3 regions of the Fictibacillus iocasae genome follow, and region 3 is predicted to be linked to each of the others. Evidence: predicted binding sites of a transcription regulator. Region 3 holds the regulator's gene; each other region holds the start of a gene.

Region 1 (2,276 bases), on a different contig from region 3:
GGATCATCCTGTTTTAAGCCCCCTTCATGCCTTATGGCCGCCAAGAAGCGTGCTTCTATGGCGCGCTGTTCCCGCTTTCGTGTATGAAACAGCTCGCAGAAGCGACGAATAGCCATGCTTTTGCCGGATCTCATCCATCACATATCCAAGCTTCCTCTTTTTCGGCTGATCAAGTTCGAAGAGATTAAGCTGTGTTTCGCTGTCTTGGCAAACGTTTGATAAAGAGATAGATATTTTTCGAACCGTCTCATTCCGATAAAAAGCATGGAACAGATCGAGGCACACGCCGTACAGATCCATCGTAATGTTCGTCGGCTGCTCCATCGTTTTTGACCGGTAAAAACCGCCTCCGCCTTCATCGCGGCTGTATCCGATTCCGAGGCTGACCGTACGCCCGGCACGGCCTGCGCGGCGGGCGCGCCGTGCCACCTCTTCACACATCTCTAAAATGACATGCTTTACTTCTTGTGGATCATGATAATCACGCATCAGAATCTGGCTTTTCCCATAGCTGATCTGCCCTTGCAGAATCGGCGCTCCGATTTCAGAAAGATCAGCACCCCATGCATGATAATAAAGCTGGCTTCCCATAATGCCGAACTTCTTTTCGAGCAGATCCAGCGGGTAATGAGCCAAATCCTTGACGTTCATGATTCCCATCCGGTTCAGCGTTTTCTCTACCCGAGAGCCAATTCCCCACATTTTGCTCAGAGGCGAGATGCTCCAAATTTTATTCGGCACATCATCATACGTCCATTCAGCAATTCCTTCTGCTTTTGCCTCAAGATCGAGACAGAGCTTTGACATGAGCATATTTGGTCCGATGCCAATGGCACACGGCAGTCCAAACTCCTGCCAAATATCCCGGCGGATGCGTTCGGCGAGCATATGCGGACTCCCCCAAAGCCTTTCTGTCCCATCTGCTTGGATGAAGCTCTCGTCCACACTATACGTATGAATGGATTCTTTTGGCACGAACCGGTTCAACAGCTTCGTAATCTCCATGGAACGCTCCAAAAAGAAGGCCATTTGAGCGTTCACGACGACGATGCGCGGGTCTTTCGGCAGCTCGAACAGCCGGTTTCCCGTGCGGATGCCAAAGTCCTTCTTCATCATCGGAGAGGCAGCAAGCACCACACTCCCCTGCCGCTCTGTATCCCCGACCACCGCCAGATGACAGGTAAGAGGGTTCAGCCCGAGGCGTACCGCCGCACAGCTTGCATAAAAACTTTTCATATCTAAACAAAGAATTGACCGCTTCGGAAGCTTACTATAATCAAGCACCTTGCCACTTCCTTTCTAAAGAACACTTTTCTGCCGCCTTAATAGACTTTTGATGGCTGTTCCCCTTTCAGCCATCAAAGTTGCCAGTCGAAAGGGGAACGCTCGTTCTTATTATTATGTATACCCATTTTAACCGAATATATGTTCTTATCACAATGGAAAAATTTTTCACCTTTTTTTCTTCTGCTTGATGAGGAAAAAATCACGGCGAAACCGAGAAGATTCTGCTGCTAACAAAAGAAAAAGAAGCGTTCTTTTCTGATGAGAAAAGAACGCTTCTTTCATTTTGCAAGCCGGGTATCTGTTCGGCTGAAATAATGCTTCCATCCTTCCAGTATGCCAGCGGCACAATGACCTTTCGCACGGTAGATCAAATCGCCGCTCACATTTTTCAGCTCCTCCTGGCAGTTGCCGACAATGACAGCAGGATAGGGCAGCAACAGCATATCAAGGTCATTCCCAGAATCACCAGCGATCAAGACATTCGCGTCCTGCCATTTTTTCTTTTGTATCAAATAAGACAAGGCTTTTCCTTTACCAGCTTGTAAGGGAAGAATATCGACATCTCGTCCCGAGCTGTAGACAAACTGATGAGGGATGCGGGAAGAACGAAGAGCTTTTTCTAACTCCTCCGCACACGTATGATCTTCTGCGAAAAACGAGACACGGCACGAAACAGGAAGCTCCTGTTCACGAAGTCCTTCTATCTGTCGGGCAGCGGCGCGCACCCGTTCAGGCTCCCATCCTTCCTCGATCTTCGCTTTCCACTCGTTTCCGATTTCAGAATCAGAAAAATCATGAAGTGCCGACCCGACGTCTGTGATAAGAACTTCCGGAAACGGCAGTCCTTCCTCGTCAATCAGCTGTTTTGCAGATTGCAAATGGCGGCCCGTTACATAGACAAGAGTGACATTCTCCTCTAGACTTTCAAAGTGAAGAAGAAGCTTGCGAAGCTCTTCTCCTTCTCCGACAAACGTGCCGTCAAGGTCAGT
Region 2 (2,276 bases), on a different contig from region 3:
TGATCGATCATCATTTGGGCGAACTAAAAACGGCAAAATATTTTAATTTATTTCTCACATCATCACTCACACCGTATGAACATACGGTACAAAAAATGCTTCATGCGAATTGTCGAGGCGTGTTTCTGCCTGAGCGGCGATATAAAGGATTTTTAAAAAAATCAGAGGAAAGTGCCTTTCAATCTGGTATCCAGTTTGTGAAGCATCAGAAAATTCCATACCGTTCATTAGGGTGCTTTACCAAAAGTATTCGAAACGCCGTCCTGCTGGAAGTGAAGAAGGTGCTGTCGGATGAAGAGATGGAAGTCCAGCTCCATGTATTGGAGCGTTGGAACGAGATCAGCCACCATTCTTTAACCGGTTTCTTAAGCGGCTTTTGTTCACAGCAATTCATGGATTTAAAAGAAATCAGCATTCGTGATCCGTTGACTAACTTATATAACCGGCGCTATTTCTATGATTGCCTGGATGATCGGATTAATGAGTCCGCGTGCATGGAACAGCCTCTGACGCTCCTCATGCTCGATGTGAATAATTTTAAATATGTAAACGATGAATTCGGCCATAATAAAGGGGACGAGCTCCTGTGCCATATTGCATGGCTGGCCCAAGAGCAGTCTCTTGATTACGGCTTCCGATTCGGCGGCGACGAGTTTGTCTTCCTGCTTCCAGGAGCAACCGAGCAGGAAGCCTATGAAACAGCTGTCAAGATTGAAAAAAGGTTAAGTAATTGGAAGAAATACGTTTCACTTGCATACGGGGCCATAGAACTTAAGCCAGATGCAGGAGAACGAATCGATGACTACCTTCATTTGGCGGACAAAAGAATGTATGACAGTAAAAAAAGTATAAAAAGATAGAAAAAAATACGTTGTGATAAAGTGTGAAAGCTATCAACGAATGCTATGTTTTTGCAAGGCAATCCTTCATCTTCTCCAAAATGATTTGTACGTTTACTAGAGGTCGCATCTGCTTATTGATGCGGCCTCTTTTAATTTCGTCACTTTCCATTTTTTCCATTCGAACGCATGTTTTGTTCAGAGTAGGAGTATGCGATAATGTAGAGATAAGAAATGGGCGAAAGGATTGTGAGATAAATGAGTTTGCGATTTATGCTGGGACGTTCAGGAACGGGCAAATCAGAGCGGATGATGAATGAAATCATTGAACGCTTAACAGAAGATCCAGCAGGGGAACCGATTATCTATTTAGTGCCTGATCAGATGACGTTTCAATCAGAGTATAAGCTATCCTCTGCACCTGGTATGAACGGAATGATAAGGGCACAAGTCTTCAGCTTCTCCCGTCTGGCATGGAAGGTTCTTGGCGACATGGGCGGCATGACTCGAACGCATATTACCAGTACAGGTATTCATATGATGCTGCGCAAAATCATTGAACATCGCCGTGAAGAGTTAAGGATCTTTAAGAAGTCCTCTGATCAGACAGGGTTTTATGAGTTGCTTGAACTGATGATGACAGAGTTGAAACGTTATTGCATCACTCCTGATGAAGTGAATGGTCATGCTTCTTCGCTTCAGTATTTTGCAGGGAAAGAAAGCACAAAGAATGTACTTCAAGACAAGCTTTCTGACCTTGGACTTATTTACAATGAACTGGAAAACGCTCTTGCGGCAAATTATGTTGACTCAGAAGATTATCTCCGTCTACTTGTTGAAAAGATCCCTCATTCACCCTACATACGAGAGTGCGAGATTTATATTGACGGCTTCCACTCCTTTACTCCGCAAGAAAAAGAAGTGCTTGCGATGCTGATGAAATACGCCAAAAAAGTAACGGTTGCATTGACTGGTGACGTGGAGAGCCATCATGCTGCACCTCATGAACTGGATCTATTCCATATGACATCTTCAACGTTTATCCAGTTAGTCAATATGGCGAAGGAAAATGGTGTCAAAATAGAAGAAAATGTTCTTCTTGCCACTCCTGAAAGATTTAAGTCACCTGCTTTGCTTCATTTAGAGCGCCACTTTGATACCCGCCCTGAAGTTAAATCAATGGATACAGAGGGTTTAAAGCTTTATTCCGCTGTTTCATTGCGGGCAGAGGCAGAAGGAGCAGCTCGAGAAATATTGCGGCTTGTTCGTGATGAAATGTACAGGTTTCGTGATATTTCCATCTCCGTGCGGAACTCTGCTTCTTATCAATCGGTTATTGAAACGGTATTTGAAGAATATGAGATCCCTGTCTTTGTCGATCAGAAAAAGTCGATGCTGCACCATCCTCTAGTGGAGCTGATTCGTTCGGTGCTGGAT
Region 3 (2,276 bases):
CTTTACCTTTCCTCTTCCGATTCTTGTTTCGTCTTGGATCAGCAGACAATCGAATTCGCCTTCTCTGGCCATATCGAGCACTTCAAGCATGCCATCGCGATCTAAGCTGAATCCGCTCGCTGTTTCAGAAATAACCGCTGTCACGTTCAAGTTATGCTGCATGGCAAGTTCCCGCAGTTCTTCAATCTGCCTCTCTAACGAAGACTCTTGCTCCTCTTTATCTGTACTTACACGGGCGTAAAGCACCGCGTTCCGTTTATCACCTAGCTGCTCTTTACCGGAATGATCAGCTTCTGCCCAGGAACGAGCTTCGCTGTATGTAGATTGTTTTTCTTTTCTACCCATGAAATAAACTCCCTTGCTTCTAATGAGTGCTTATGCTGCAGCTTTTCAGAGATGCTCCAAAGAGATTCACCCTCTTGTACTGTCACTGTTTGGTAATGGTTTTCTTCTGCAGACAAGTCAGCTGCTGAAAACACCATAAGCCCTGCCACCATTATAAAGAATAAAATATGAAGTATGCCATTTTTCATTTTTAACCCTCCTGCCGAACGTTCGTTTGTATTTGTGATCTTAATTTATCACAGAACATTTGTTCGCGTCAACTTTTTTCTCGAACTTATGTTTGTATCCTTAGTTTTCCCATGCTATACTTTTTTTAAGAGATTTCAGTAAATGAGGTGGCGTCATGTCTAAATTATCCAGAAGACAGCTTGATATCCTGGATTTCATCAAGCTGGAAGTCAATCAAAAAGGCTATCCGCCTTCTGTTAGGGAAATTGGTGAAGCAGTGGGACTTGCATCTAGTTCTACAGTGCATGGCCACCTGGCACGATTGGAGAAGAAAGGGCTCATAAGAAGAGACCCAACAAAACCAAGAGCCATTGAGGTACTCGGTCTGGAAGATAACTTCGAGGCAAATAAAAGCATCCAGATCCCTGTCATCGGGAAGGTAACAGCTGGTCTTCCAATAAGCGCGGTGGAAAATGTGGAAGATTATTTCCCTCTCCCCGAACATATGGTAGGAGATGATCAAGTTTTCATGCTTAAAGTTGTTGGTGACAGTATGATCGAAGCTGGCATTCTCAATCATGATTTGGTCGTTGTTAAACAGCAGCAGACAGCGAACAACGGAGACATCATTGTTGCGATGACAGAAGACGATGAAGCTACAGTAAAGCGCTTTTTCAAGGAAAAGGATCATATTCGCCTTCAGCCTGAAAATTCATCGATGGCCCCTATCCTGCTTCCTTCTGTAAAAATTCTCGGGAAAGTTATCGGTGTTTATCGAACAATCCACTAAAAGAACCGCCATTTGGCGGTTTTTTTCTTTAAGAATGCATAACTTGTTGATGAGGCTGGCTTAACGTCTTGGCGACAGCCAGGTATTCTATACATGCTTCTTTTCTTTGGACGATTTTCGTCATTTAAGAAAAGAAGCATTTTTGTTTTAAATTTACGGTTAAGGGTATTTATTGAAGGTAATTTCAATAGAGAAAGAAAGGTTGGTAAGATGTGTCCAGTATATACACGCAATCCATGAAGCTTAAATCGGTACATAACTTTGAAGAAGCGGCACAGAACATTCTATATTTCATGAGCAAGCTGATCAATATTAACACTTTATTCGTGGCAAAAAACGATAAACAGGTGAATGAAATTCAGAAAGTGCTCAACCGTGAAGAGATTCTATTAACAGAAGGCACCATTCTCCCCTTTGAAGAAACCTTTTGTAAAATAAGTGTCGACCATGGCCATGAAATATTGACCATTGAAGATATAACGGAAAACCGCCTTACAAAGCACCTGGGTGTTACGACTAACTTAGGGGGAGGCAGCTTCATCGCCATACCCATCTATTACGAAAATGGCGAGAACTATGGAACGATATGCGGCCTTGATAAGAACAAGCTTCAATTTACCGATCAGCATATCGAACTGTTTCAAACGATGTCATCGTTATTAACATATGTTCTTGAACTGGATCGTGCGAATAAAGAGATAAAAGAGCTGTCTGTACCAATCGTTCCGTTAACCAAAGGTGTAGCCATATTACCTGTGATCGGAGAAATTAGTGAAACTCGCGCAGAAATCATTATCCAAACTACTTTGGAGAACTGTATTCAACGCTCACTTGATCATATGATTATTGACTTGTCCGGAATCAGCGATATTGATCAAAATGTGAGCGGGCACTTGCTGAATATCGTGAAGCTGTTAACATTAATCGGTGTGACACCGATCCTTACCGGCTTCAGACCTGACCTGGCAATAAA

Evidence for each region. The regulator LexA, encoded in region 3, represses DNA repair genes until DNA is damaged. The targets are predictions, from matches to a motif close to CGAACATATGTTCG.
Region 1: the regulator LexA is predicted to act here: its motif matches at 1,419-1,432, upstream of ACFQPF_RS05630 (Y-family DNA polymerase).
Region 2: the regulator LexA is predicted to act here: its motif matches at 1,022-1,035, upstream of addB (helicase-exonuclease AddAB subunit AddB).

What each region holds. Positions count from the first base shown of each region.
Region 1 is NZ_JBHTCP010000011.1:9,520-11,795, reverse strand. It holds gene ACFQPF_RS05635 (YolD-like family protein) at 1-7, opposite strand, end outside; gene ACFQPF_RS05630 (Y-family DNA polymerase) at 25-1,284, opposite strand; gene ACFQPF_RS05625 (HAD-IIB family hydrolase) at 1,566-2,276, opposite strand, start outside; gene ACFQPF_RS05620 (glycosyltransferase) at 2,272-2,276, opposite strand, start outside.
Region 2 is NZ_JBHTCP010000014.1:42,385-44,660, forward strand. It holds gene ACFQPF_RS08550 (GGDEF domain-containing protein) at 1-860, shown strand, start outside; gene addB (helicase-exonuclease AddAB subunit AddB) at 1,098-2,276, shown strand, end outside.
Region 3 is NZ_JBHTCP010000016.1:271,862-274,137, reverse strand. It holds gene ACFQPF_RS11285 (YneB family resolvase-like protein) at 1-345, opposite strand, end outside; gene yneA (cell division suppressor protein YneA) at 264-533, opposite strand; gene lexA (transcriptional repressor LexA) at 689-1,303, shown strand; gene ACFQPF_RS11270 (STAS domain-containing protein) at 1,516-2,276, shown strand, end outside.